Regions from separate parts of the Brevibacterium sp. CFH 10365 genome, predicted to be linked through region 3. Evidence: riboswitches for the same ligand, from Rfam matches in the RefSeq annotation. Region 3 holds a riboswitch; each other region holds the start of a gene.
What was found. Region 3 has a riboswitch for thiamine pyrophosphate ahead of thiO (glycine oxidase ThiO). Riboswitches for the same ligand answer to the same signal wherever they lie in the genome.
Positions count from the first base shown of each region.

Region 1: another riboswitch for thiamine pyrophosphate. It lies ahead of FHG09_RS15350 (ECF transporter S component); the one in region 3 lies ahead of thiO (glycine oxidase ThiO).
Region 2: another riboswitch for thiamine pyrophosphate. It lies ahead of FHG09_RS16515 (TenA family protein); the one in region 3 lies ahead of thiO (glycine oxidase ThiO).
Region 4: another riboswitch for thiamine pyrophosphate. It lies ahead of FHG09_RS09180 (hydroxyethylthiazole kinase); the one in region 3 lies ahead of thiO (glycine oxidase ThiO).

Region 1 is NZ_VIGO01000007.1:160,732-168,126, reverse strand. Features, by position in the region: gene FHG09_RS15375 (flavin-containing monooxygenase) at 1-913, shown strand, start outside; gene FHG09_RS15370 (SDR family NAD(P)-dependent oxidoreductase) at 910-1,626, shown strand; gene FHG09_RS15365 (hypothetical protein) at 1,636-2,178, shown strand; gene FHG09_RS15360 (energy-coupling factor transporter transmembrane component T family protein) at 2,219-3,064, opposite strand; gene FHG09_RS15355 (ABC transporter ATP-binding protein) at 3,057-4,649, opposite strand; gene FHG09_RS15350 (ECF transporter S component) at 4,649-5,275, opposite strand; TPP riboswitch at 5,298-5,406, opposite strand; gene FHG09_RS15345 (universal stress protein) at 5,502-6,413, opposite strand; gene FHG09_RS15340 (DUF4916 domain-containing protein) at 6,572-7,111, opposite strand; gene FHG09_RS15335 (MmgE/PrpD family protein) at 7,306-7,395, shown strand, end outside.
Region 2 is NZ_VIGO01000008.1:152,298-159,692, reverse strand. Features, by position in the region: gene FHG09_RS16525 (AraC family transcriptional regulator) at 1-168, opposite strand, end outside; gene FHG09_RS16520 (phytoene desaturase family protein) at 288-1,769, opposite strand; gene FHG09_RS16515 (TenA family protein) at 1,824-2,516, opposite strand; TPP riboswitch at 2,511-2,617, opposite strand; gene FHG09_RS16510 (uridine kinase) at 2,660-3,337, opposite strand; gene FHG09_RS16505 (ATP-grasp domain-containing protein) at 3,334-4,365, opposite strand; gene FHG09_RS16500 (VOC family protein) at 4,560-4,922, shown strand; gene FHG09_RS16495 (MFS transporter) at 4,964-6,397, opposite strand; gene FHG09_RS16490 (HutD family protein) at 6,705-7,250, shown strand.
Region 3 is NZ_VIGO01000005.1:297,263-304,657, reverse strand. Features, by position in the region: gene FHG09_RS12215 (alpha-hydroxy acid oxidase) at 1-301, opposite strand, end outside; gene FHG09_RS12210 (response regulator) at 499-1,146, opposite strand; gene FHG09_RS12205 (sensor histidine kinase) at 1,173-2,351, opposite strand; gene FHG09_RS12200 (DedA family protein) at 2,504-3,730, shown strand; gene FHG09_RS12195 (ketopantoate reductase family protein) at 3,681-4,649, opposite strand; gene thiE (thiamine phosphate synthase) at 4,646-5,329, opposite strand; TPP riboswitch at 5,341-5,444, shown strand; gene thiO (glycine oxidase ThiO) at 5,434-6,591, shown strand; gene thiS (sulfur carrier protein ThiS) at 6,588-6,845, shown strand; gene FHG09_RS12175 (thiazole synthase) at 6,847-7,395, shown strand, end outside.
Region 4 is NZ_VIGO01000004.1:119,469-126,863, forward strand. Features, by position in the region: gene FHG09_RS09165 (TenA family protein) at 38-778, opposite strand; gene thiD (bifunctional hydroxymethylpyrimidine kinase/phosphomethylpyrimidine kinase) at 910-1,779, opposite strand; gene thiE (thiamine phosphate synthase) at 1,776-2,510, opposite strand; gene FHG09_RS09180 (hydroxyethylthiazole kinase) at 2,507-3,421, opposite strand; TPP riboswitch at 3,409-3,542, opposite strand; gene FHG09_RS09185 (sugar ABC transporter permease) at 3,609-4,820, opposite strand; gene FHG09_RS09190 (ATP-binding cassette domain-containing protein) at 4,817-5,641, opposite strand; gene FHG09_RS09195 (substrate-binding domain-containing protein) at 5,755-6,849, opposite strand; gene FHG09_RS09200 (LacI family DNA-binding transcriptional regulator) at 6,942-7,395, opposite strand, start outside.

The DNA of each region.
Region 1 (7,395 bases), on a different contig from region 3:
GGCAGTGCTGGTGGCCAACGGCCACCTCCGCGACCCGAAGATCCCGCAGGTCGAAGGGACGTTCGTAGGCAAGCAGCTGCACTCCTCGCAATATGCGAACACCGACGACATCGAGGGCCGACGGGTGCTCGTCGTCGGCGCCGGCAACTCGGGCTGCGACCTCGCCGTCGATGCCGCACAGCACCGCTTCGACGTCGACATCGTCGTGCGCAAGGGCGTGTTCTTCCAACCCAAGACCTACTTCGGCCGGCCCCGGCAGATGCTCGAATGGATGAACCAATTCACCCCTGAGGAACAGGACTTCATCTCCCGCATGCTTGCGAAGGTCTCCCTGGGCGACAACTCCGAATACCCAGGTCTGCCGTCTCCGGCCGAATCGACGCTGGCCGACGGGTACGCGGTGGTCAACGATCTTCTCCTCTACTGGATTCACCATGGTCGGATCGCCGTGTGTCCCGGAGTGGACCGCTTCGACGGCAACACTGTTCATTTCACCGACGGCACCTCCGGCGAGTACGACACGATCCTCTACGCCACCGGATTCCATCCGAGCCTGCCGTTCCTCGACGACGGACTCGTGGAGAAGGACGGCACCATGCCGGTCAAGCATGCGGCCGGAATCATCCCGGCCGGACTCGACAACCTCTACTACATCGGGCTCATCGCACCGCGGGGTCCGCAGATCCCCATCTACGGCATGCAGGCCAAGCTGGTCGCGAAGATGCTCCGCCTTCGTGAGGCCGGAGACGTCGCCCTGTCCGAATTCCTGGCAGGACGGTTCGAACCGGAGACCGGGATCGACATCGTCAGGGCACCATGGCTTCACGAACTCGCCGAGGTCGAGACCGTCCTCGACTCGCTGGCCTTCGCTCAGGAATCCCGGACCGAAGCGACGACAGGAGCGCGCGCATGAGAACAGCACTCATCACCGGAGCCGCCCGCGGCCAGGGACTCTCGCACGCTCGCCGTCTGACCGACCTGGGGTGGGCAGTCATCCTCGCCGACGTGCTTGATGAGGTGGGGGCCGCCTCGGCGCAGGAGCTTAGAAACGCAGGCCACCGCGCCGACTATCTCCACCTCGACGTCTCGGACCCGGACAGCTGGGCGGAGGTCGCCGAGTTCGTCCGCGACACATGCGGAACTCTCGACGGACTGGTCAACAATGCGGGCATCATCAATGTCGCACCGCTCACCGACGAAACGTTGCAGACCTGGAACCGGATCCTCTCGGTCAACCTCACTGGAACGTTCCTCGGGCTGCAGACTCTCGAACCGCTCCTGCGCGACGGATCCGGGGTGGTCAACGTGTCCTCGGTGTTCGGACCGGTGGGAGCGGCCGGATACGCCGCGTACTGTTCGTCGAAGTCAGGCATCATCGGCCTGACGAAGGTCGCCGCGCTCGAACTCGCACCGAGGCGGATCCGCGTCAACGCAATCTGCCCCGGCGGAGTCTCGACCGAGATGAACGCGAATGAACCCGAAGGCGGAGTCGCTAACGACACTCCGTTCGGGCGGCGGGCCGTGGTCGAGGAGATCTCCGGGACGGTGGCCTTCCTCCTCGGCGACGATTCCAGTTTCATCACAGGTACCGAGATCACCATCGACGGGGGGCTGACGGCCAAATAGGCTTCTGCCATGGCGACCAAGGGGATGAACATTCCGGCAATCGAAAAGGCCCTCGGCGAGAAGTGGGAAGACACCTGCGCTCGCCTCGAAGCGGCCGGGGGAGCGTCGGCGAGCCACAAAGAACTCGCCGACGCTCTCTACCCCCAGTTCGAGGGCAGAGTCGACAACCATGGGTGGTGGGTCCAAGGCGCAGTCGTCGCCTATGAGCAGGAAATCGGTCGTCGCGTGCCCGGTCAGCGTGCCGATGGCACTTTCGACGTCGCCGTGTCCCGCACGATCCCCGGCGACCGTTCCGAACTCATCGTTAAGTTCGCCTCCCTGATCGACTCCACCCTCAACGAGGTGGCCCTCGACGGTGAACCCCGCACCTCGGAGACGGCGAAGCGCTCCTTCTGGCGGGCCGACCTCGACGGCGGCATCAAGGTCGAAGCCGCCGCCGAGACGAAATCCGAGGGCAAGACCCTCTTCGTCCTCACCGTGTCAAAGCTGCCCAGTCCCGAAGCCCTTGAGGTATGGCGGGGGTTCGGCAAGGACTTCCTCAAACAGCTCTGACCGTTCGGTAGCGCAGCCGCTCCGACGATCCGCCTTCGTCTCAGCCGATGATCGGGTTCCATACTCCGAGCAGGTGAGCAGCACCGATCGCGATCCCACAGACAGCCAGGCTGATGAGCAGCGCCGCGTAATCTCGAGCCGCGAAGCTCGACTGTCTGCGCCAGGTGCGCCCCGGTCGGCCGAATGCCCGACCCTCCATCGCCATCGCCAAGGTCGTTGCCCGGCGAATCGAGACGACGAGCAGGACGAACACCCCGCTGAAGAGGCTGCTCGTGCGCCGCAGCAGCGAACCGCCGGCGACGCCTCGGGCCCGCCTGGCCATCGCCAGCACCTGCCACTCACTGACGAGCAGTCCGAGCAGACGGGACGCCGCTAGGACGGAGACCACGACGACCTCGGGCAGACGCAGATGCTGAATGAGCGCATCGGACAGATCGCGCGGATCGATCGTCGACGCGAGCACGATGAGCGGAATCGCCAGGGCCAGTGCACGGACGAAGATCGCCGCGGCCGCGGCCAGCGAACCCGTGGTGAACAGAACGGGTCCGAAGTCGACGACCACGTCTCCGGTCTTCTCCGCCAACAGAGCCGTGCCCCAGGCGGCGAGCAGAGCACCCGCCGGGAGGAACCACAGCCTCGTGGCCGCGGCCACCAGATCGAGTCCCGTCGCCGGCAGCGCCAGCACTGCTGCGAGCAGCACCACCCCGGCAGAGACCAGATCGATGCTCAGCAGCGCTCCCACCATGAGGATGAGCGCGACACCGATCTTCGTCAGCGGATTGCACCGAGCCAAAGCGGTAGAGCGCACCGTGGGGATGAGTCGGCCCGGATCCTCAACGGCAGCCTCGGGGGAGGGGCGAACATGCTGATCGAGACTCTCACTCACCGCGATCACCGGCCCTGAGACGCGAATCCGGCTCGCAGACGGCGCCTCGTTCTGCGCTGCTGCGGTCACCGAGTTCGAGGAATTCGGCGCCGATGGCCTCAAGGAACGAATGATCATGGCTGACCGCGACCACTGCGGATCCGTGGTCCAAGGCATCGAGGAACATCTCCACCAGCCCCGCCCAGGTCAGGGCATCCTGACCGAAAGTCGGCTCATCGACGACGAGCACACGTGGCCGGGGAGCCAGCATCGCCGCCACCGCCAGGCGACGCTTCTCACCACCGGACAGACTCTGCGGATGCGCGCGTGCGAGCTCGGTGAGACCGAGACCCTCAAGCAGCTCGGCCACCCTCGCCTGCGACTCGGCGGCAGACCAGCCGGCCAGCCGCGGACCCAGCTCGAGTTCGGCAGCCACACTCGAGGTGAGGAACTGATGAGCCGGTTCCTGGAAGACCATGCCGATGCGCGCCGCCAACTGCTTCGACGGCCAGGCGAACGGGCGAGCCCGCTTGGCACCTTCCCGCAGCGCCGCCTCGGCGATGACCTGACCGGAGAATTCGGGCAGCAGCCCCGCCAAGGTCAAGGCCGTGGTCGACTTGCCGACCCCGTTGGCTCCGACGATCCCGAGCGCCTGACCGGACCGCAGACTCAGATCCAGATCGGCCGCCGCCGGGGTGCGCATGCGCGGACGAGCAGCACTGAGCTGATCGGCGCGCAGCAGAACCTCGCCGAGGCGGCCGGAGATCCTCTCGGTTTCGCCGTCACTGCCTGACGGGGGCCCCGCCCGAGATGTCGCCGACAGCGGGGACGGGGACACCGAACGGCCGCCTCGGCGAGGGGCGGGGGAGTCCTGCGGCATCCAGATGCCGCAGCCGATGAGGGTGTCGGCGAGCTCCGGATCGGTGAAGATCTGATCGGGCGGACCTTGGGCGACGATTCCGTCGCGGCCGAGCACGATGACCCGGTCGACGTGGTCGATCCACAGCTCCACCCGGTGTTCGACGACGAGCATGGTCGCCGCGGACTCGGCTTGCACGGTGAGCACGGCATCGCGGACCTCGGCCGCCGAGGCGGGATCGATATTGGCGGTGGGTTCGTCGAGGACGATGACGTCCGGGGCCATCGCATGGATGCCGGCCAGTGCCAGCCGCTGCTTCTGCCCACCGGAGAGGGCGGCACTCGGATGCTCCGGCGGCAGATCGAGTCCCAGCGCCCGCAGGGAAGAGGGGACCCGGGCCTCGATGACCGTCGCCGGGAGCCCGAGGTTCTCCATTCCGAACGCCACATCGTCGCCGATGCGGGAGAAGATCACCTGCGAATCGGGATCTTGGAGGACCAGCCCGGTGCTGCCTCGGCGAGGATCCGGTGCCTCGCCGCCGACGAGGAGCTCACCCGTGGCCTCACCGGACTCCACGGGCAGGACACCGGCGACGGCATGGAGGAACGTCGACTTCCCGACCCCGGAGGCACCGAGCAGCAGCACCTTCTCACCGGCGGCGATCTGAAGATCGAGCGGACCGATCGCCGGCTCGTCACGGTCGGTGTGGGTCCATGAGAAGCCTGCGGCCGTGATCGGCAGCGCCATCAGCGCAGACGACCGGAGGCGAAGGAGCTCAGCGCCCCGGTGGCCGCGATCGCCCGGTAGGCGAACCATGCGCCGATTCCGGAGATGACGAGACCGGAGGCGATCGCGCACACGGCGTAGATCGCCTGGAAGCCGAACTGCCATTCGGCATTGTACATGATGTTCTCGCTCACCGCCATGAACGCGGCGGCCAGCATGCCCGAAGCCGCGGTGACCCACAGGGTGAAGCGCTTGTAGCCGAAAGCGGCGAAGACGAGTTCGGCACCGAGGCCCTGCAGCAGTCCAGAGAGCAGAACTGTCGCTCCGAAGTGCGAACCGAGGACGGCTTCGACGATGGCAGCGATGAGTTCGCACAGGAGCGCGGCACCGGGTTTGCGGATGATCGCACCGGCCAGCGGGCCGGCCAGCACCCAGAGGCCGGCGATGAGGCCGATCGACGGCGGGAAGGCCTGGAAGGCGAGTTCGAGGACCTTCCAGCTCAGGGCCAACACCCAGAATACGAGTCCCACGGCGATGCCGAGCACTGCGGTGGTGACATAGTCGACCACCCGCCACTGCTTGGATTTCGGCGCCGCGGTGAAGGCGCGAGCGGTGGGGACGGTTTTCGGTGTGGTGGTATTCGGCATTTCGCCTCCTCTGATCAAGGAGGGGTGAAGAGTCTCGACTTCCTTCGGCGGTGCTAACCGCATCAGGTTCGAGGGTCTGCAGCTTCCTCTGCACTCTCAGCGCCCCTGACGGCGCTCCCCTGTCGTAGCCACCACTGTACAACAGAGGAGCGCGGCGGCGGCCGCGACCGGTTCACTTCCCGTGCCCCTGCTCGTCGACGGGTCTCGAACGACCGGACGCTGCTGATCAGACCACCATGACCGGGCCCTCGGCGTGGTTGAGGACGCCGCGTGAGACGGATCCCAGCAGAGCGCTGCGGATCCGTCCGCGCCCGCGAGTGCCCATCACAGTCAGCTGTGCGCGTGAGGTGATCTCGACCAGCGTCTCGGTGGGGTCGCCGACCGGCACCGAGGTGGTCACCGTCAGATCCGGGAACTGCTCGGACAGAGTTCCGGCCTCCTTCTCCAGCCCTTCGGTCAGCTGCTTCTGCCGACGTGCGGTGACCTCGGAGCTGAGTTCCAGGTCGGGGTACCAGTAGAGCCATTCCTCGCCGGCCGGCAGCACTGCGACGAGTTCGAGTTCCGCCCCGCGCACAGCGGCCTCGGCGGCAGCCGTGAACATGGCGACCCGACCGGTGTCCGAACCGTCGACGGCGACGACCACCGGAGCCTTGTCTGCGGATTCCGAGGTCGACCGTTCGGGGACGACGATCGTCGGGCAGTTCGCATGGGCCGGCAGAGCCGTGGATACGGATCCGAGGACGCGGCCCATGAAGCCGCCGCGCCCGCGGGCACCGACGATGACGACCTCGGCGTCGGCGCTGAGCGTGACGAGCGCACCGGCGGAATTGCCGGGTGCTGTGCGGAAGGACGTCTCACCGGAGTAGTCGCCCAGGAGTTCGACCGCCTTGGCGAGTGTCTTCTCTGCTTCCCTCTTCGCCTTGTCATCCTCGGGTTCGCTGGGGATGGAGGCCATATTCGGATAGATCATCGTCGGCAGCTCATAGGCGGTGACGACGGTGAGAACGGTTTTGCGGCGTTCGGCCTCGACGGCGCCGTAGCGGACAGCCCGGGCGGCGAGTTCGGAGCCGTCGAAGCCGACGAGGACGCCGAGTTCGAGGTTCAGGCCGGATTCGGACGAACTGGATTGAGCAGACATCTCGCACCTCTCGATCGGGGCCTGTCCAACCCAGACGCCGACGACGGCCCCGACTGGCGGTATCGTCTGCGTCGCTTTCAGTCTACCAACAGAGTTCTACGCTATGTAGAAAAACGTGTGCGGCGAGAATCTTCGTCTCACCGGCAAGGGCCCGGACCTCAGACGCGGAAGCCCAGGTGAGCCAGGGCGATGCGCAGGATATGGTCCTGCCCGTAGCAGAGCTCGCCGACGATGTCGGGACGCAGAGTCTCCTCGGGAGTCAGCCAATCGAGGCTGAGCGCATCGGCACGCGGAGTGCATTCGCCGCGGACCTCGAGGATGAAGCACATGGCGATCGCATGCTGGCGCGGATCATGGAGCAGGGCCGAACCTTCGGTGGGGAAGTATTCGGCGATGTGGAACGGGCTGATCGCAGGCGGAATGACCGGCAGCGCCATCGGGCCGAGGTCGTTCTCGGCGTGGCGCATCAGCGAGGTGCGGATGGTCTCGTGGAAGCGGATCCGCCCACCCACGAGCTCTCGTCCGAGGGTGCCGTCCTCGAGGCTGCGCAGCAGCAGGCCGATGCGCTCGACATTGCCGCTCTCGCCCACCCGCACGGGGATGGCGTTGACATAGGGGATCGGCATGCGTCTGCGCAGGCGTGCGTACTCTGCGTCGTCGAACCAGTTCTCATCGAAGTCCAGTGCAGTCCGGGTCATGACCCAATATTCCCATAACCTCTCTCGCGGCAGAAGAGTCCGGAGCCCCTGTTGGTGAACCAGGACACGTATCGGGTAAAGTATCTTGATGTCGAGATAAATTTCCGACCGGCAGAGATCTGCCAAGTGACGTGGCCTACAGTTGTGTCAGCACTATGTGACCATTTCCGGTCAAGGACTATGAAGGGGTATCCATGATCAATCATGAAGTCCGTACCTACAAGAGCTCAGAGAACCTGGCTCGTGAGGATCAGCTCGCATGGAAGATCGCCGAGGTCGCATCC
Region 2 (7,395 bases), on a different contig from region 3:
GACATACTCCGAGAGCGGAATTCCCGCCAGCGATGAGAACATCCGCCGCAGGTGATACTCGGTCGTGCCGAGCCTGGCGGCCAGCGCACCGACCTCGACGGACTCCGCGGAATCGGCAGTCAGGTTCGACTCGATGACGTCGATGAGTGTATTGAGTTCAGCGATCACGATCTCTCCCTTCACTCATCCATACTTCCGGTGGCCCAGGGTGTCCCGCCCGACAATCTGTGCCCGATTCGATCACGTCTGAGATGGTGGTGCGTCCCCGTGGGGACGGACTCGATCAGTCAGTCGCCCGGTGCCAGGCTGGGCGCCTCGTCGATGCCGAAGCGGGTCTTCAGCGCTCGGCGGGCGGCGAACCAGCCGTTCATCCCGTGCACGCCCGGGGCCGGTGGGGTCGCCGCCGAGCAGAGGAAGGCCCCCGGCACGCCGAGGCTGTAGTTGTCCCAGCTGGTGCGCGGGCGAGCCATCATGCGGTAGAAGGACACAACACCGGTGGCGATGTCGCCGCCGATGTAGTTCTGGTTGTGGCTGGCCATCTCGGAGGCGGGGATCGCATTGTGAGCGACGATGCGGTCGCGGAAGCCGGGGGCGAAGCGTTCGATCTGCCGGGTGATGTACTCGGTCGGGTCGAGCGGGCAGTCGAATGGGACATGGCAGTACGTCCACAGCGGCCGCAGTCCGCCCACCTCGCGTGAGGGGTCGAAGACGGTGGGGTCTGAGACGAGGCAGACGGGGTCGGCCGGCATCCGTCCGGACATCACCTGTGCCTCGGCGGCGGCCATCTGGGCTCGGGTCCCCCCGACGTGAATGGTGCCGGCCCGGCCCACTTCGGGGTCGGACCAGGGGACCGGGCCGTCGAGGACGAAGTCGACCTTGGCGGCGGCGTTGCCGTGCTTGAACGAACGCAGGCTGTGGTCGACCTTGCCGGGAAGCAGTCCGGAGAAGATCTGGGCGGCGTTCAGCGCCGAGGTGTCGAGAAGATAGGCGCGGGCCGCTGGCAGATCGGAGATGTGGTCGATGCGCGCATTCGTGGTGACGGTTCCGCCGTGGGCTTCGAGATCGGCGACGAGGTAGTCGATGATCGCCTGCGAACCGCCGATGGGGGAGGGCCAGCCGTCGGCGTGGGCGACTGTGGAGAGCATCGTCGCGGTGGCCGCTGTGCCCATCGCCGGCAGTCCGCCGATCGCATGCGCGGCGACGCCGGTGAACAGGGCCTGGCTCGATTCGTGGGAGAGCGGAATGTTCCAGGCAGGACTGGCCTGGCTCAGCAGCCGCAGGCCGAACTTCACGACGTTCGCGATTCCGGGAATATCGCGCAGTGTCTCCGGCACGGAACGCTTGTCACCGAGGGAGAGCCAGATCGCGTCATCGACACGATCGAGCAGAGGGGCGAAGAAACGTCGCCATTCCGGTCCCGCCTCGCCGAGGCGGTCGACCGTTTCGTCGAGATCGTGGAACGCCAGCGCGGCGGGCTTGGCGTCGAGGGGTTGGGCGTAGGAGACCTCGGGGGTGGTCAGCTCCATGCCGCGGGCACGCAGGTCGAAGTCGACGAAGAAGGGGCTGGCAATGGCCAGCGGGTGCACGGCCGAGCAGATGTCATGAGTGACGCCCGGCGCCAAACCGAGGTCGAGGGTGCGGGCGCCGCCACCGATCGTCGACTGAGCTTCGAAGACCTCGACGGACAGCCCGGCGCGGGCCAGGGTGACCGCGGCGGCCATGCCGTTGGGGCCGGATCCGACGACGACTGCATCAACACCTGTGCTCATGAGGTCAGTCTAGGTCAGCGGGCTGGGCAGCTGCGGTGTGCAGTCCGGGGTGGCTCAGTTTTCGTACACGTTGTCGAAGAAGTCGCATTCGAGGGCGACGGCCTGGTGCCAGGTGCGACTCAGGGTCTCGGCGTCTGAGCCCTGGTCGTCGTCTGTCGGGAACACGCGTTCGAGTTCGTCGACGAGGAACTGCACCCAACCGTGGAAAGCGTCGCCTCGGTGGAGGTCGATCCATCTTCGGTGCACCTGGCGCGACGGTTTTGCCTCTTGGGATTCGGCCCAGTCGAGGTAGAGCCATTCGGCGACGACGAGGACGATCAGCAGCTGCGGATATGACGCCGAGGTGACGGACTCGTCCATGAGATCACGGAACCCCGCCGTGGGCGCCGTGAGCTCAGGGTCGAGATACCCATCGGGGAGCACTCCCAGCTCGGCGAAGGAGTCGACGAAGTACGTGTCCTCATCGGCGGCGAGCATCCCCAGCTGCCGGGCGAACCGCAGCTTCGCATCGAGCTCATCGGCATGGGCGACGCAGGCACCGAGCATGGACAGGAACGACTCGAAGAACTGATAGTCCTGCACGAGATAGTCACGCATGACCGCGTCGTCGACCGTGCCGGCGAAGAGTTCGCGGACGAATCGGTGGTCGACGGCCTCCGCCCATTGTCTGCTCGTCGACCTCATCAGTGCCGACACTGCTCCGTCGGCGGCCACGGTGATCGTCGTGTCGATGTCTGTGGTGGTCATTGCTCTTCCACTTCCTCCGCCGGTGCTCACCGGATCAGGTTCAAAGGGTCTGCGTGTGCACTCTCAGCGTCGGCTCCTTCGGCGCTCCCCTGTAGCCCCTCGACCCTACCACTCTGACAAGAACAGTTGTCAGATCGAACGAGTCAGGGCCGACCGGTCAAGGTCGGCCGGTCGAGGTCGCGGTTGTCGAGCACCCACGTCGCCTGCTCCCACGGGGTCGCCTCGGCGAAGTAGAGGCGCTGGCCGCCGACATATCGGTGGTTCGACTCATCCTCGGGGTCGGCATCGAAGCGTCCGGGAAACCGCTCATTGCCGCGAGGAACCGAGACCTCGAACGGCACATCGACCCACACGCTCGCATCCCAGAGATTGCGCAGCTCGGGACGGTGGAGGAAGATCCCTTCGACGAGGAGGACGCAGTCGCTGGGCAGGATCCGAGGTTCCGGCTCGATCGGCCGGTCCGCGTCGACGTCCCACACCGCAGCAACGATCGCTTCACCCCTGCGGAAGGGTTCGACGACCGACTCGACGAATGCGCTGTAGTCGTAGGAATCCCGGTAGAAGGTCTCCGGTCCCTTGCCGCGGGCGCAGCGAACCGCCCGCTCGTGGTGGAACCCGTCGATGCCAGCTGTGGCGACCGGACGAACCGACGCAGTGCCGGCACCGCCCGAACCCTTTTGCGCGAGACCGACGAGTTCCCGGGCGATCGTCGACTTCCCGGCCCCGTCGACCCCGTCGAGGGCCACAAGCGCACGACGCCCGGGCCCGACAGCGCGCAGCTCAGTCAGCAGATCCGTGAGTACCCGGATGCGGATGCTCACCGGGATGCGGACCCGGCGAGCGACGCGGACGGCGGGGCCACCTCGGCGAGGGTGTCGGCGATGAAATCGGCGATCCGGTCGGCGGCCGGCCGCCGACCGGCCAGCTGTTCGGCCGTTTCGACGGTCGGGTTGTAGTTCGTGTTCGTGTTGATGTCGTAGACGACCTGGCGGCCGTCGAGAGTTTCGATGAACTCGATGCCGGCGATCGCGACACCAAGATCGACCAGCAGCGTCTCGAGGTGAGCGATCAGCGGTGTCTCGGTGGTGATGTCGTCCCGGCGGGAGAACTGGCTGACCGGAGTGGCAGCGGAACTGTTCGAGGCCTCGGCTCTGGGGATCTCGCAGGCATCGGCTGGGCACAGTTCGAAGGACCCGCCGGAGACGTCGACGCGCACCGCATAGTGGAAACGGCCGCCGATGAATTCGGCACGGGTGATGAATGGCTGCGCCGGCTGCACATACTCCTGGATGAGGGTGATGCCGTCGATCGGTGCATTCGCTCCGCGGGGTGCGAAATCTGCAGCCGCGTCGGAAAGCTCCGAATGGGAGTCGAAGCGGCGGACACCGAGTCCCTTCCCGCCCTGATTGTGCTTCGTGATGAACGGGGGAGCGAAGGTCCCCGCGGCCTCGACGAGCGCCTGCGGTCCGAATGCGGCTGCGGTGCGCGGCACGTCGAAGCCGCGGCCGGCCAGCTCGCGATGCTGACGGATTTTGCTCACCTCGAGCTCGTAGACGTCGCGACCGTTGAGGACCCGGCGCCCAGCGGCGGCGAGCCAGTCGAGGACCGCGCGTCCGTACTCCTTCACATGCGGATCGGTTCGGGTGTGCGCCGACGCCGACAGCCGCGACCAGAACAGCCCCTGTGGAGGTTCGGCAGCAAGATCGATCGTGGTCTCGGGCAGCAGCCACTCGATATGAGGGACGTCGAGGCGATCGAGCGCCTCGGTGAGTGGGGCGATCCATTCCGGATTGTCGTGGATGATGTACACCGCCGGAGTGTCGCCGACAGGCAGAGTGTGAGAACTCATCGCGCACCTTCGCTTGGGGTGCCGGCGCGATCGCTCGCCCGGCGGATCTGCTCAACAATCTTACGCCACGTCATCGTTCCGCGAACAGGGTCCCTGGCGCGATTGCCGTTGCCTCTCGAGCAGATCGTCCACTGCTTGGACCCGGGGGCTGCCGGGGCCCTCGACATGTCCGTGCCGCGGCGTAGACTCGGGGCATGGCTATAGCAAAGCAGCCCGTTGTCGTGCTCGATGCTCCCGACGCCGCCGAGCTCGCGGAGTTCTACGGAAAACTCCTCGACTGGACGGTCGCGGTCGACGAGGACGGCACCTGGGCGGAAGTCACCTCCGATTCCTGGCCGCCGATCTGCATCCAGCAGGTCGAGGACTATCACGCGCCCAGCTGGCCCGGTCAGGCTCACCCGCAGCAGATGCACCTCGATGTCATCGTCGACGACCTCGATGTTGCGGAGAAGTCCGTGCTTGAGATCGGTGCGGGCAAAGCCCCCGAGCAACCGGGTGAGACGTTCCGCGTCTTCCTCGACCCGGCCGGTCACCCGTTCTGCCTGTGCAGGTCCTGACACCCGAGGAGCCCACCGGCGCCTGAAGCAGAATTCGTACCTCAGGTGGGTCCGGCTCTGCTGTTGAGCTCCTCGGCGAGATCCTCCGCCTCCTCCCGCGACGCCGCAGACGGGGTCGATCCCCACAGCGGGCGGCGGTTGCTCTCCGGCACGAAGTGGATGGCGACGAGTCCGATGACGCCGGCCGCCATGAGGTAGACCGCCGGCCACATGAGGAATCCGGTTGCGTTGATGAGTGAGGTCATCACCACCGAGGTCGTGCCGCCGAACAGCGAGATCGAAAGATTGAACGCGATCGCCAGGGCGCCGGCGCGCACCATCGTCGGGAACAGCGACGGCAGGGTCGAGGGCATCGTCGCACTGAAGCAGATGAGACTGAGTCCCATGATGAGCAGGCCGAGGAAGACGACGATGTCGCTGTGCCCGCGGACGAGCCAGAGAGACGGGAACGACAGGACGATGAGTGAGATGGCGCCGGATCGCACGACGGCCTTGCGACCGACTCTGTCCGAGACCTTGCCGATGACCGGAATGACGGCCAGGCAGCAGGCCATGACGATGATCTGCAGGATCTGCGAGGTCAGCTCGGAGACGCCGCCGCTGCCTTGGATGTCCTCAACCATCGGGAAATAGAGCGGGATGAACGACGTGAGCATGTAGTTCGTGACGTTCCAGGCCAACACGAGACCGCAGCAGGCCAGCAGATTCGGCCACAGCTTGAAGATCTCCTTGAACTCTCCTTTGACGTGGTTCTTCTGCTCCTCCTGTTCGGAGAGCCGCTCCATCTCCTTGTAGGCCGGGGTGTCCGCGAGCCTGGTCCGAAGGTAGACGCCGATGAAGCCGAGAGGCAGGGCGATGAAGAAGGGGATCCGCCAGCCCCACGACTCGAGGAATTCGGGAGTCGAGACGGTCTGGACGATCGTCGCGAACAAGGCCCCGAGGACATACCCGGTGAAGGTGCCGACCTCGAGCAGGCTGCCGAGGAACCCGCGCCGCCGATCCGGTGCGTATTCGGCGATGAAGGTCATCGCATTGCTGTACTCGCCGCCGGTGGAGAAGCCCTGGAGCAGTCGGCACGCCAGCAGCAGGAACGGCGCCCACAGACCCACGGTCGCATAGTCGGGGATGACCCCAATGAGGAAGGTGCCGGCGGCCATGAGGATCATCGTCATCGCGAGCACCTTGTTGCGGCCGATCCTGTCGGCCAGCGGCCCGAAGAAGAGCCCGCCGAGAGGTCTGACGAGGAAAGCGACGGCGAAGAGCCCGGCGACGATCACGTGTCCGATGGGGCCAGAGTCCTTCGGCAGGAAGATTCCTTCGATGACGACCGCCAGGTAGCCGTAGACTCCGAAGTCGTACCACTCGGTGATATTGCCGATGGCGGCGGCGGCGATGGCCCGCTTCGTGACATCGGGCTTGGTCACGGTGATCTCTTCCGGCCGCCACCGTCTGCGGACATTGTCCGGTCCGAACATGCCCCTCCCTCCGACCGACGGTGAGAGGCCTGTGGGCACGTGTGTTCGGCGTGCTGGCGAGACGAACGAAAAGCACCCGGAAACGATTCCGCCTGCCCTTCATCGACGCGTGCCCCTCATCGATATGAGTGCTGTTCATGCCCTGCGCCGAGGCGAGCCGACGCACTGCACCCCTCAAGGCTAGTCCTCTCCCGACGTTTGGCAAGATCCTCCGTGCGGGGGCCCGCACCTGTGCGTGTGGGCCCGGCTCCTGTGGATCCTGCACGTGTGGGTCAGGGAGCGGGCTGCTCGGTCTAGAGTGGGTCCCATGCGCGTGCTCACGAGCTTCGACGACCGGGCCCCGGTGCCATGGGCCAACGGCGCAGGAGAGACGACCGAACTCGTATCGATCACCGATTCCGAGGCGCTCACCCCGCATCTGAGACCCTGGAGACTGAGCATCGCCCGCCTCGAACGTCCCGGTCCGTTCTCCGCACTGCCGAGGATGGACCGCACCTTCCTGCCCACCTCCGAGGTGGTCCTCACCGTCGACGGGACCGCCCGCCGGGTGCCCGAACGCTGTCCGATGTGCTTCCGCGGTGAGCAGGCTGTCGTGCTCACCGACTTGGCCGAACCGTGCTTCGCCGTCAACCTCATGGTCGTCGAGGATGCCCGCGGTCCCGAGCCCGACGCGGACTCCCGTCGACGGCTGTCGATGATCGGACCCCGACAGCCGAGCCCGCCGCGTCTCGCAGGACAGCCCTGCTTCGTGCTCACCCTGGACGCGGCCCCGCACGCCCCGCGCTTCCAGCTGTTCGAACTCAGCGCTTCCGAGCTTCCGCGCGACCACCTCGGCTCGGTCATCCTGCACTGAGCGCACACGGCGCCCACGGCTGGAAAAATGGTGAGAGTCGGGTGTCCCGCAGGTCACACGGTTCTGCATCGTTCCACGTCAGAGGGTGCAAGCGCGACTCTCTGGGTCAGCGATCTCTCAGGCTCGGAGACCGCGTTTCAGCATG
Region 3 (7,395 bases):
GCAGTCGGGCTCGGGCGCCGGCGATCGTCGTCGCTGTGTCGGGGGCGTCGACTCCGTGGAGGATTCGGGGAAGCAGCTCCACGTTCCCCAGTGCGTCACGGTTCTTCTTCAGGGTCCGCTCGTCCAGAGCGGCACCGTCGACATAGTCGAACGGAGCCGTCGGAGTCACTCGCTTGGCGATGCGGCGGAGGTCCCAGATGTCCGCGGCCGACTCCAACCTGGCAGCGACACGATCGAGGCGGGGCAGGTCGAACTGCAGCAAGGGGGCGAGCTCTTTGAGATCAGGCAGTCGACGTTTCATCTCTCTCCTTGTTCAGGGTCCGGCTGGCATCCGCGTCCCGGAGGTTCCACGGTGGGGTAGTTCGCGGTCCGCAGAATGGAGTCTAATGAGGCGAGCGCCGCACCCGCTGAGGCGACCGTCATCCGAACGCCTGTCCACCCGAATCGAGCTACTCGACTCGCCCTACGCGAGTCGCTGAAACCCCGCAGGTCGAATGCTCAGTTCCGGTCGAGGTAGGCGAGCACTGCCGCCACGCGTCGGCTCGTCGTCTCCCCCGCCTGGAGGCCGAGTTTGTCGAAGATCGCGCTGATGGCCTTCTCGACGGAGCTGACGGACACGTAGAGGCGTTCGCCTATTCCCCGGTTCGACAGTCCCTCGGCCATCGCTTCGAGCACTCCATTCTCTCGCGGTTTCAGGGTCGACAGCGTGTTCTGCCGGTCCGAGGTGGTGAGCAGCTGTCGGACGACGTCGGGATCGATGACCGTTCCGCCTTCGGCGATCCGATGGACCGATTCGAGGAACCGGTCGATGTCGGTCACCCGGTTCTTCAGCAGGTAGCCGACGCCGACGGATTCAGTGCTCAGCAGCTCTGTCGCATACTCGCGCAGCACGTACTGGCTGAGGACGAGCACGCCGATGTCCGGGAAGCGTCGTTTGATCGCCAACGCCGCTTCAAGGCCTTCCGTCGTATTGGTCGGCGGCATTCGCACGTCGACGATCGCAAGGTTCGGTCGCAGCTCGGCGACCGCCCGCAGCAGCTCGCCTCCGTCTCCGACGGATGCGACGACGCTGATCCCTTCGTCTTCGAGCAGACTGCGCACACCTTCACGCAGCAGCACCGCGTCATCTGCGAGGACGGCGCGCATCTGATTCTCCTGCTTCTCTGTCATGGTCACCTCTCGGTCGTACCGACTTCTTCTGCGATCCCGTGCGGAATCCGAGCGCTCACGGTGGTGCCTGCACCCTCAGGGGAGTCGACGGTGAGACTGCCGTCGAGCGCACCGACCCGCCGTGCGAGACCTTGGAGTCCTCCTCCATCCGGATCGGCTCCGCCGATACCGTCATCGGCGATGGTGACGGTCAGCGTCCGTGCCTCGTCGACGATGCCCACCGTGGTGCTTCCCGCCTCGGCGTGTTTGACGATGTTCGTCACCGCCTCTCGGACGACGAAGTAGGTGGCGGATTCCACTGCCGGCGGAAACCTGCCCTCCGGCACGGTCGTGAGGGTCAGCGGCACAGGGCTGCGGTCGGCGATCCTCTCGAGCACGGGACGGAGTCCGTGGTCGTCCAATGCTGTGGGGTAGACCCGCCAGGCGACTTCCCGCATCTCGTCGATGAGGTCCTGGGACTGGACGAGGGCATCGTCGAGCAGGCGTTGGGCTTTCACCGGGTCAGAGGCACGCTGGGCACGAGCGATGAGCACGGACAGGGAGACGACGTTCTGCTGCACGCCATCGTGCAGGTCGCGTTCGATCCGGCGTCGTTCCTCGTCGATGGCGAGGACGACTCCGCGACGGGTCGTCAGCAGCTCGCTGATGCGGGTGTGGACGGCGAAGGGACGCTCCACCTCCGCGAAACGCGCATCGATGCGCCCGTGCGCCCAGTTCGCCGCTTCGGCCACCGCCGCGGCTCCGATGAGGTTCGCCGCTCCATAGAGGACACCGACGAACAGCGTGGGCTGGGAGATCGTCCACATATCGAATCCGATGTCGATCGCTCCGCCGATGAAGAATCCTTGTACGAGCGAACCGAGAGTGACGAAGAGGAACCCGCTGAGGAGGTTCGCGGTGGGCACTATGGCGATCCCTGCGACGAGGCCGTGGCAGAGAAGGAATCGGCGGTGGGTCGGCGCCGTGGCGAGGACGAGTCCGAATCCGCGGGAGTGTCGGGAAAGCTCCCAGCTTCTCACCCTCCCGGCAATACGAGACGACGGCGGGAATGCGGAGGCGATGAGCAGCGGCAGACACAGCAGACCGCCCCACAGGACCGCCAGGACGGACCGCGCCCATCGCGCGGCGAACATCCGTGATTCGGGAGGGATCCGGGTGGACAGCGCGCTCGGCCAGGGCATGGCTCGATCGTAGCAACGCAGAACGCCGCCACACAGGGGTTCGGCCGCAGTCTCGGGTTCCGGTTTTCCGCAGCGATGCCGCCGGTCGACCGCGCTGACTGTGTGTCTGACCGCGTACCGCCTGGGCCATCTGCTCTTTAGCGTGGATGAGTATGGATCTCACACTCGAGCTGCTCACCGCCACTCTCACATCACCGTGGGTCTATCTGCTCATCGCTGTGGCCGCGGCGCTCGACTCGCTCGTGCCCATCGTTCCGTCGGAGACCCTGCTCATCACGGCAGCGACGTTCGCCGCGGCAGGGCTGCCTCATCCAGCGGGTCTCGTCCTCGCCGCCGCCGGCGGGGCTCTCCTCGGTGATCTGGCAGCACACCTCGTCGGCCGATTCGCCGGCTCTGGTGTCGGCAGATGGCGGCGGTGGACACGGGCGGCGGAGCTCATCGATTCCACCCGCACCGTCTTCTCCCGCCGAGGCGGCGCCACCCTCATCGCCGGTCGATTCGTTCCCGGCTGGCGCAGCGTGGCGACCATCGGCTCCGGCTTGCTCGGCTTCCCCCTCCGCCGCTTCCTCCTCTGGGACGGCATCGGGTCTTTGGCCTGGGCACTCTATTCGACGGGAATCGGATTGGTGGGAGGCTCGATCTTCGCGGACCGCCCGCTTCTGGGAGTGGCCGTCGGCATCGGCATCGCCGTGGCCGTCACCGGCACAGCCGAACTCGTCCGCAGGCTTCGGCGACACCGTCGCGGACGCATCGGGGCCCGATTCGACAGTCTCCGGGGCCGAGGTGGCACCATGGAAGGGATGTCTCAAACACATGTGTGGTACGTCAGCTACGGTTCGAACATGGCCCGCGATCGGCTCGCCTGCTATCTGCAAGGCGGGCGGCCGCCCGGAGCGATGGTGACCTATCCGGGGGCCAGAGACGGGACGCTCCCCCAGGCCGAGGCCGGGATCGAACTGCCCGGCACCATCTACTTCGCCGGCGAGTCGAAGGTCTGGGGCGGTGGAATGGCCTTCTACGACCATTCCCTGCCCGGACCGACCCCGGCCAAGGCCTACCTCATCACCGCCGCGCAGTTCGCCGATGTGGCGGCTCAGGAGATGAACCGCCCACCCGAACCCGACAGTCCGTTGGAACAGCTCGTCTTCGACCTGCCCGCCGGCAGCTCCCATTCGGTGGGTCCGGGCGGGTACGAGACCCTGCTCGTCCTCGACGATGCCGACGGTGTCCCGATGGTCACATTCACGGCCGCCCACGGTTCAGCCGATGCCGAACACACCCAGCCGCAGGAGCCGTATCTGGCGATGCTGCGCACGGGCACAGCCGAAGTCAGGGCCGCTTCTGCTGGGCAGCACCTGCCCGCAGCTGCACAAGTGTGAGATCGAGCAGCGGAGTCGCTGCTCCCAGTTCGTCTGCTGTGCGCGCCAGATCGCCGAGGATGTGCTCCGTCTCGCTCGGCAGACCGGCCGTCACGTCCCGGTAGAGGGATGAGGTGAAGGCAGACCCGTCCTCGGTGAGCATCTTCAGCGTCATCGCGTGGGCCTGCTCTGACACCGAATGTCCGGCGGCTGCCGCCACAGCTTCGAGTTCATCGACGATGGCATGCACATGCGGCCTGCCGCCGGCGTCCATGATCGCTCCGACCGGCGCACGGAACAGACAGGTGACGACTCCGGCTGCGGCGATGAAGATCCACTTCTCCCACAGTCCGTCGATGATTCCGTCGATGACCTGGAGTCTGAACCCGGGCACGTCCAGTGCTTCGATGATCCGGGCCGACGCTTCTGCGCCGTCGATGCCGCCGATGGTCATCACGGCCAGATCGGTGAGTTGAACGACGGCACCGTCTCTGATGGTGCCGACGATCTTGACGAGTCCGCCGAGCACCTGTCCGGGATAGCGGTTCTGCAGCTTCTCGATCTGGGCCATGCCGTTGAGGAACGGGACGATCGTCGTCTGCTCTCCCACAGCCGGTCCGATGTCTTCGATGACCGAGTCGAGGCCGCCTGCTTTGACCGCGACGATGACGAGGTCATAGGTCTGCGGTGCGGCGCTGAGTTCCTCTGCGGTGACCACCTCGACCTGATTCGTCCGGTCATCATCGGGAGCAGTGAAGCGCAGCCCTTCCGAGCGAACGGCTTCCGCCCGAGTCTGCCTGAGCAGGAACGTGACATTGCGACCGGCCTCGTGCAGGTAGGTGCCGAACGCTCCGCCGGTGGCGCCTGCCCCGGCGATGAGGATCGACAGGTCGGCGCCTCCACCGGTTGCCGTGGTTGCGCTGACAGCTGCTTCGGTCATCTCAGATCCTCCTTGAGCTCCCGAGCGGCCGCAGCGGGATCCTCTGCCGAGGTTATCGCACGGACGACGACGGCACGGTTCGCGCCCGCCTGCCGGATCGCATCCAACCTCTCCCCAGCTGAGATCCCGCCGATGGCGAACCACGGTGTGGCCGCCACGGCGGCGGTGGCGGTCAGCAGTTCCGTCCCCACGGAGGTACGGCCGGGTTTCGTCGGGGTCTCCCATACCGGGCCGACACAGAAATAGTCGGTCTCGGGGTCGGCATCGGCGGCGAGCGCCTGGTCGAGGGAATGTGTGGAGCGGCCGAGGACGACGTCGGGGCCGAGCACGGCTCTGGCTTGAGCACTGGTGAGGTCCCCCTGTCCGACGTGGAAGACATCGGCGTCGGTGAGGAGCGCGACATCGGCACGGTCATTGACGGAGAAGAGCTTGCCGTGCCGGGCAGCGGCGTCCTTGAGGATCTCCAGTGCTGTGATCTCGGCGCGGGCCTCGAGGCTCTTGTCCCTCAGTTGGATGATGTCGACTCCCCCGGAATAGGCGGCGTCGAGGAACTCGGCGAGGTCGCCTTGCACGGTCCTGGCATCGGTGCACAGGTAGAGCGACGATTCGGCCAATCGGGCCTCCCGCCAGGCTCTCTTCGAATGTCGCGCTGCGGTGCGCGGTGGCATCTGTGTGGTCATGGTCATAGAGTAGAGGAGTTCGCGGGAGCCTCCCAACGAGGCTGAGAGGGCGTAAGAGCCGACCGTCAGACCTGATGCGGATCATGCCGCCGGAGGGAGAAGCTGTGAGAGTCATCGTCGTCGGCGCCGGGATCATCGGCCTGTCCACGGCCTGGTATCTGCGCCGTCTGGGCGCCGAAGCCACCATCATCGACCCCGCCCCTGCCCAGGGGGCGAGCCATGCTGCCGCGGGGATGCTCGCTCCCGCCGCCGAGGTGGTGTGGGGGCAGAGTCCCCTGTATCCGCTGATGCGGGCCTCGGCGGAGATGTACCCGGATTTCGCCGCCGAGGTGGCGAGCGCCGCCGGAGCCGATCTCGGCTTCACGGATGCCGGAACCCTGGTGTGCGCCGGTGACCGAGCCGATCTGCAGGCGCTGAGGGAGCTGCGCGACGCACAATCGCGGTCCGGTTTCGCCACCGAACTGATCACCGGCAGCGCTGCTCGCCGGATCGAGCCGTCGCTGGCGCCTGCCGTGGCCGGTGCCGTGCACATTCCCGGTGATTGGTCGATCGACCCCCGTCGGGTCTCCGCCGCTCTGCTGTCTGCCCTGTCGGCCGACGCGGTGTCGCTCGTTCGGCAGCGGGTGACCGAGCTGCTCAAGGACGGCGATGCGACCGCGGGTGTCCGACTGGCCGATGGCCGCCGGATGGAGGCCGATCAGGTGATCGTCTGCGCTGGCAATGCCGTGACTGAGATCGCGGGTGCACCAAAACTGCCGATCCGAGAGGTCTGGGGTGATGTTCTGAGGCTGCGTGCCCCTGCCGAGGTGACTCCCCTGCTGACGCGCGTCATCCGCGGTCTGGTCAACGGTCGCTCCGTCTACCTGGTGCCTCGCCCCGACGGAGAGATCGTGCTCGGCGCCAGTTCCCGTGAAGACGGGCTCTCCGGCACCCCTGCCGGAGCCATCCACCGACTGCTCGCTGACGGACAGCGACTGGTCCCCGGCATCCTCGATGCGGAGATCACCGACATCACCACGCGCGCCCGGCCCGGATCCCCTGATGACCTGCCGATGATCGGGCGCATCGATTCCGGCTGTGTCGTGAGCACCGGGTATTTCCGACACGGCATCCTCTTGGCCCCGCTCGGCGGCAGGCTCGGTGCCGAACTCGCCGTGGGTGCCGCTTCCGACTGGCCACCTGACGGGACGCTCCAGTCCGTGTGCCCACAGCGCTTCACCACAGAAGACACCACCACTCACTCAGCGAGGAGCTTTTCATGACCGACCGCGAACACTCACCGACCATCGTCCTCAACGGCGAACACCATGAGCTGTCGAGCGCCACCTCGGCGCTCGACCTCATCGCCGACGTCACCGGACGGGAGCTGAACCCCGATGGGACACCTGCCGACGGCGGACGTCTGGGCATCGCCCTGGCCGTCGACGGTGACGTCATCCGACGCGGAGCCTGGTCCGGTTTCACCCTGGCCGACGGGCACACCGTCGACATCGTCACCGCAGTGCAGGGAGGCTGAGATGACCTGGACGATCGATGACGTGGAGCTGTCGTCCCGCCTCGTGATGGGCACGGGTGGGGCGAGTTCCCTGAGCATTCTCGAAGACGCCCTGCTGGCTTCGGGGACCGAGCTGACCACGGTGGCGATGCGCCGTTTCGACGCCGAGTCCCGAGACTCGGTATTCAGCATGCTGCAGCGCTTGGGGATTCGGGTCCTGCCGAACACAGCCGGCTGCTACACGGCCCGGGACGCCGTGCTCACAGCCCGCCTGGCCCGGGAGGCACTGGAGACGAATTGGGTGAAACTCGAGGTCATCGCCGATGAGGACACCCTGCTGCCGGATCCCATCGAACTCTTCGCCGCCGCCGAGGAGCTCGTCCTCGACGGGTTCACGGTCTTCGCCTACACAAACGACGATCCGGCTCTGGCCAAACGCCTGGAGGACGCCGGGGTGGCTGTGGTGATGCCGGCCGGCGCTCCGATCGGCAGCGGACTGGGCATCCTCAACCCGCACAACATCGAAACCATCGTCTCCCGTGCACAGGTGCCGATCATCCTCGACGCCGGT
Region 4 (7,395 bases), on a different contig from region 3:
GCCACCTCGGCGAGAGGGGGTGAGAACGGTGCCGGGATCAGACGGTGACGCCTTCGGGCAGGAACACGGAGACGTCCCAGTTCTGCAGAGCGTGCGCCGAGGCCCAGAAGTGGAGTTCGAAGACGCAGGCCTGTTCGAAGGCGGCGCGCATTCGGGCGGCTTCCTCGCTCGGAGCCTTCGCGAGTTCCTGTTCGAGGATCTGCACGGCGTGGCGGGTCGATTCGTCGAAGTCCGGTGAGTCATAGGTCTGCACCCAGGTGCGGTAGGGGTGGTCCTCGGCCATCTGGCCGGCCTGCTCGACGAGGACCTTGCCCATATGTGCGTAGACCCAGAAGCAGGGCAGGACTCCGGCGACGCCTTCACCATAGGATCGGCTGGAGGCCGTAGCGACGAGGAAGGATACATATCCCAGCGTCGTCGGGGAGGCTTTGAATCGGGCGCCTTCCGCGGTGAGCTCCTCCAGCGCCGAGGCGAGTCGGGCGTCGGCGAGCAGCTCTGCGTGCATCTCCTCTTCGACGGTGATCGCCTCGGCGGCGGATCCGGCCCAGAACCGGGATTCGTCGCGGTCGACGGTCTTCGCGGCCAGGAATGACATGGCCTTGGCATACCCGTTGAGGTACAGGCTGTCCTGTGAGATGTAGTTGACGAACGCCTTCGGATCGAGGCTGCCATCGGCGAGCTGGGAGAGGAACGGCAGCGCTTCGATCTGCTTGACGATAGGGCGGACCCGGTCCCACAGCTGGGTGGTCAGCGGGCCTGCGGTGTAGTTGACGGTCATGGGAACTCCTTCGTACTCGTGTGACGTGGTGATTCGCGTGACGTAGCGGTGCTGGTGGCGCGGGTCGGGGCTGGTCATGCGGGTTGGGACTGGTCAGGCGGGCTGGGACTGGTCAGATGGATCGGTGCTGGTCACGCGGGTTGGCCGCGGACGATGTCGACCTGGTGGTCGACGGGTCCGTGAGCGCCCTCCGGATCCAGGCTCAGCTGCCAGTCCGCAGCCGAGTTCAGTGCGCGCGCAAGAAAGTCGAGCGCATTGCCGACAGCCTCGCCGAGGAGGTCGGGCCCGATTGCTGCGCGTTCGCGGCCGAGGACGGCCACCTCGGCGGTGATCGCGGCCGAGAGGGTGCACCCGGTTCCGTGCGTGTTCGGGGTCGTCACGCGGGGGTGGCTGAACTCGCGGACCTGGCCGTCGGCGGTGGCGAGGATGTCGATGACCTCGTCGTCGCTGCCGTGCCCGCCCTTGAGGAGAACCGCGCCGGGACCGCGCTCGAGCAGGCGCCCAGCCTGGTCACGCATGGTCTCAGCGGTCTGCGCCTCTGGTTCGTCATCACCGATGAGCAGGGCCGCCTCGGGGAGGTTGGGGGTGATGAGGTCGGCGACGGGCAGCAGGTGGGTGCGCACGGCATCGACGGCATCGGCAGCCAGGAGGCGGTGGCCGGAAGTCGCGATCATCACCGGGTCGACGGTGAAGAAACCGAGCTGGCCTGCGGCGGCGCGGGCGACGACGAGGTCGACGAGCTCACGGCTGCCGAGCATCCCCGACTTCGCCGCATCGACGGGCAGGTCGTCGAGCACGGAGTCGAACTGATCGGCGACGAAATCGACGTCGATCGGGTAGACGTGGGACACCCCGTGGGTGTTCTGGGCGACGAGGGCGGTGATGACGGTCGTGCCCATGGTCCCCCGCGCAGTGAAGGTCTTGAGGTCGGCGTGGATTCCGGCACCCCCGGAGGGGTCGGTGCCGGCGATGGACAAGGTGATCGGCGGCCGGGTGGTCACTGGACGCCTCCGGTGAATGCGGCGAGCAGTTCCTCAGCCGCAGTCTTCGGATCCTCGGCCATGCAGATCGCCGAGACCACACAGATGCCGAGCAGCCCCCGTCCCTGCAGGTCAGGAGCCCGGTCGGCGCTGATGCCGCCGATAGCAACAGCAGGGATGCCGGCTTCTGCCACCAGTTCGCCGAGGCGGTCCGGTCCGATGCCGTCCGGTGCGTCGGCTTTCGTGGAGGTGTCATAGACCGGACCGATGCCGACGAGGTCGACGACGCCGGTGTCGCGGGCGGCGGCGAATTCTTCGCTGTTCGCGGCCGAGAGACCGATCAGCGGTGCCTCGCCCAACGTGGCGCGCACCTCGGCGACGGTGGCATCAGTTTGGCCGACATGGATGTGCACCGTCTCGCCTTCGTCGATGAGGCGGCGGGCGACTTCGACGCGGTCGTTGAGGACGACGGGGACCGTGCGGTCGGTGTCGCGGGTGGCGGCGTCGACGGCGGCGATGACCTGGCGGGTGAGCGAGTAGAAGTCTCCGTCGTCGATGTCCTTGTCGCGGACCTGGACGATGCCCACTCCCCCGGCGACGGCGGCCTGCACGGTCTCGGCGACGGTGCGGCCGGCCGCCTCGCACTGGGCGGAGTCGGTGACCAGATAGAGACTCGTGTCGATTCCGGCGAAGCGGTCGTGGGAGTCGGTCTGGTGCGCGCTGTCAGCGGTGTGCGCGGATCCGGCGGTCATGCCTGGGCGCCTTCGCTGGCGGCGAGGGTGTCGAGGCTGACCCTGGCCTGTGCGAGCCGGTCGCCGTCGACGGCGTGGAGCGCGTCGAGGAAGTTCACGGAGTAGCTGCCCGGACCCTTCGCTCCCTCGGCGGCGAGTTCACCGGCGACCGCGAAGTGGGCGTGGGCGGCGACCACGGCTTCGAACCTCGCCGAGGCGGCCCCACCGTTCGCGGACTGCTCCGCCGAGTTCACGGCTGAGGCGTCGGCGCCGGGATCAGCCAGTCCGCTGCGCGATGCGGCCAGGTAGGCGACGGTGACGGCGCCGAGCGAGCAGCCGGTGCCGATGACCAGCGGCATGAATTCGTGGCCGCCTGAGATGCGGGCGACATGGTCGATGCCGTCGACGTGGGCGACGACGGCGTCGGTGGGTCCGGAGACGGCGACGATCGCGCCGGTGTCCCTGGCCAGCTTCGCGGCGGCGGGAAGAACGGCATCGACTTCATCGGTGGAGTCGACTCCGCGTCCGCCGAGGCCGACTCCGGCGAGCGCTGCGATCTCGGAGGCGTTGCCGCGGATGGCGGTGGGGTGATCGGCGGCGGCGCGGCGGATGCGGGAGGTGCGGAAGTCGACGGCACCGACGCTGACGGGATCGAGAGCCCAGGGCTTGCCGGCGGCGTTCGCGACGTCGATGGCGGCATCGGCGGCGAGCAGCTGGTGGTTCGATGCGGTTCCGAAGTTGACGAGGACTCCGCTGGCGATTCCGGCGAACTGCCCGGCATCGGCCTCGTGATCGAGCATCGCCGGGGACGCGCCGACGGCCAGGAGCACATTGGCGCTGAACTGCTGCACGACGGTGTTCGTGATGCATTGGATGAGTGGATTGCTTGCGCGCAGTCGCGCATTCGCAGAACGCAGGTCGAAGTCAACCATGACGATCCCTTCGCTAGTATGGCCCAGATCAGGTTCGATGGGTGTTCTCTCAGCCTCGGTGTCCTCCGTGCGCATCATCTTGGTGCGAACGGATCCTCATGAGGCACCCCATGTCATTGGCTCCGACTGTATCAGCCCGGCCGAGGCACGGCGACTCCTCCGATGTCGGCGCCGCCCGCCTCCTGCCCTACCCCCGCCCGACGTACCTCTGGCCGCGACGGCTGAGCGCATCGATGACGACCGCAGCCAGCAGAACGACTGCGGTGATGATCTGCTGCGCATCGGAGTTGAAGCCGATGAGGGACAGCCCGTTCTTGATCGCGCCGACGACCAGGGCACCGAGCACTGCCGCCCACGCGGTTCCACGACCACCGAAGAGCGAGGTGCCGCCGATGACAGCCGCCGCGATCGCATCGAGCAGATCTTGGGTACCGACGAGTGTCGATCCCGCGTTCGTGGTCACACCGGTCTTGATGAACCCGAAGAGTGCGGCGAGCACACCGGCGGCCATGAACACGCTGATGCGCACCCACGTCACGCGGATACCAGCGCGCCGGGCGGCCTCGACCTTGCCGCCGACGGCGTAGATCGAACGTCCGTAGCGGGTCTTGCGCAGAACGAGGTCGATGACGATCGCGATGACGAGCATGAGGAAGAACGGCATCGCCAGACCGAAGTCCTGATTGACGAGGATGAGGAACCCGAACACGATGATCGTCAGCACTGCGATCCGCACGAACACCGAAGTCCAGCTGGGCGCGTCGAGGCCCTCGCTGTGTCGTCGCATCTTCGAATAGATGATGCCGCCGCCGAAGCCGATGGCTGCGATCGCGCCGAACGCATATGCCCAGAGCGCCGGGAAGTAGAAGCTCGAGAATTCGAAGGCGAAGGTATCGGCCATCGACAGGTTCTTCTGCGTGCCCAACGTCGTCAGCGTCAGCCCGGTGTAGGCAAGCAGCCCGGCCAAGGTCACGACGAACGCCGGTATTCCGACCACGGCGAAGAACCACCCCTGGATCGCGCCGACGACCAGGCCGAGCAGCAGCATGATGATCAGAGCCATCACCGGCGGCACGCCCTGTCTGACCACGAGCACGCCGAGGAGCGAGGCCGCCAAACCGCCCAGTTGTGCCAAGGACAGGTCGATCTCACCGAGGAGCAGGATGAGGTTGATGCCCAGAGCGAGAATCGCGATGTAGGCAACCGTCGTCGAAAGATTGACGAGGTTGGCCGGGGAGATGAACTTGCTGTTCGCCGATTGGAACACGATGACGATGACGACGAGCGCCAGGATCACCGGCAGCGAGCCGAGCTGTCCCTCTCGCACACGACGGATGAAGGTCGCCAAGAAGCCCTCATGAGAGATTCTTTCGTCTGTGATGAAGGAATTTCGGGTCATCGGCGCTCTCCCCTTCGTGTCGCCCTCTGGGTCACGACATTGTCACTGGCCCCCGTGATCGCGGCCACGAGCACATCGGTGCGCTCATCCCCGGCGAAGTCGCCGACGTCCTTGCCCAACCGCAGCACGTGGACACGATCGGCGACGGCCTGCACATCGGCCATGTTGTGGCTGACGAGCAGCACTCCCAGATCGCGCTCCTTCAGCCTCTCGATGAGGTTGAGCACCTCGGCCGTCTGGGCCACACCGAGGGCGGCCGTCGGTTCGTCGAGCATCACCAGAGAGGGTTCGCCGAGGAGGGACCGGGCGATGGCGACCGTCTGCCGTTGGCCGCCGGACAGGGCCGCGATCGGCACCCGTACGCTCGGGATCTTCGCCGACAGGCTCCGCAGCAGCTCCCATGACTTCGCTTCCATGGCCACCTCGTCGAGCACGGCTCCGCGGGTCTTCTCATGCCCGAGGAACAGGTTGGCCACGACGTCGAGGTTCTCGCACAGCGCCAGATCCTGGAACACGGTGGCGACTCCGGCCTTCTGCGCGTCCTTCGGGGAGGAGAACTTCTGCGTCGTGCCGTTCATGATGAGTTCACCCTCATCTGCGGTGTGGACTCCGGCAATGACCTTGATCAGCGTCGATTTGCCGGCGCCGTTGTCACCGACGAGGCCGACGACTTCGCCGCGACCGACGGTGAGATGAATGTCGGTCAGAGCCTGCACGGCTCCGAATCGCTTATTGATTCCGCGCATCTCGAGCACGGGTTCGCTGCCGTCTCCCGGCGGCCGCGATGCTGCTGGACCCGGTTCGGGTGTCTCAGATGTCATCTGTTCCTACTTGTCACGGTTGTCGGCGCTGACTGCCGGCGACCTCGTCTCGGTCGCCGGCAGGTGGGCTGTCTCTGCGCGTCTGCGTCTGTGCAGAAGCGCCTGACACACGGTCATTTGACGCCGGCATCCTCGCAGAGCTTCTCCACCTTGCTGGTGCAGATGTCGGAGGCCTTGATCTGGTCGCCGACGATATCCTTGATGGTGTCCTTGGTGACGACCTCGGCCTCGACGAAATCCGTCGGAGTGTCCTTGTAGGTCGTTCCTGCCTCCGGCTTCTCTCCTCCGGCCAGCGCGACAGCAGCCTTCGCTGCGAATTCGGCCTGCGGCGGGATCGACTTGTAGATCGTGGCGTACTGGTCACCCTTGAGGATGTTCTGCAGACCATCGACCTCGGCGTCCTGGCCCGTCACGACGGGGTCGACCTTGGCTCTCTTCGTCGCGGCGATGACGCCACCAGCGGTTCCGTCGTTGGCCGCGTAGATCGCGATGGGCTTCTCGTCGGCGCTCTGCAGCTGACCTTCGACCCACTGGCGGGCATCGTCGGGGTTCCAATCGAGGGTGTCGTGGCTGCCGGCGATGTCGACGCCCGCGTCCTTGAGCGTCTCCTCGGCTCCGGCCTTGAAGTCCGCGGCGTTGGGGTCCTTCGGGTCGCCGTTGACCATCCACACAGGGCCTGATTTCGGATCGGTGCCGGCAGCCTTGAGCCCGTCGAGGACAGCCTGGCCCTGCAAGTTGCCGATCTTCTTATTGTCGAAAGAGGTGTAGTAGTCCGCGCCTTCGAAGAAGCGGTCGTAGGAGATGACCGGGATCTTCTTCGCTTTCGCCTTCGACAACGCCGAGGACACAGCAGAGGCATCGACGGGGTCGAGGACGATGGCGTCGACGCCCTCTGTGACGGCTGCCTCAACCTGTTGCTGCTGCTGAGTCGCATCTTGATTGGCGTTGCGGTATTCGACCTTCGCGTCCGGGTTGGCCTCTTTGAGGTACTTCTCGAAGTTCGGCTTGTCGAGCGACTCGTAGCGGGTGGTCTTCGACTCGGGAAGAAGCAGCGCGATGGTGACGTCGCCGTCGCCTCCGGATCCGCTGTCAGCTTCCTCGTTGCCTTGGCCTTTCTGGTTGCCGCAGCCGCTGAGCGCGAGAGCTCCGATAGCGACTGAGGCACCGAGGAGCGCCAGCTTCTTGTGGGACTTAAGGTTGTGCCTCATTGTGAACCTTTCAATCTTTCTGACAACGTTGTCAGGCTGTTGAATATGATTCGCTGAACGTCGCCTGCTGTCAACTGTTTCGGCAAAAGTTTTCAGCGGGTGTCCGGAGGCTCCTCGCCGCTGCCACGAGCGATGACGCACAGCGCATTGTCGAAATCCGGTTCTTCACTGCCACGGCCAGGCCCCGTCGTCTCCTCCCCGATCGGACCGTCCCGCTCGCCGAGGCGGTCCCCACCGCCCTCGGGACCGCCGGATGCCGTGCCGGCCTGCAGTCGTCGGACCGCCTCGGCGGCGAGGGATTCGACGTTGCGATCGACGACGGTGACGTCGAGGAGTTCGGCGGTGGGGAAATCATCGATGCCCACCAATGCCGGCCATTCGCCGAGGCGGCGGCAGGCATCGATGGCGCCCTGAGTCACAGTGGACGAGAGGGTGATGAGGGCGCCGGGGGCGCTGCGGGATCCGAGCCAGGCGGCGACGACGTTCTTCGCGCTGGCTTCGTCGTGGGCGTCTTCGCGCATATAGGCGCGCCAGCCGACGCCGCGA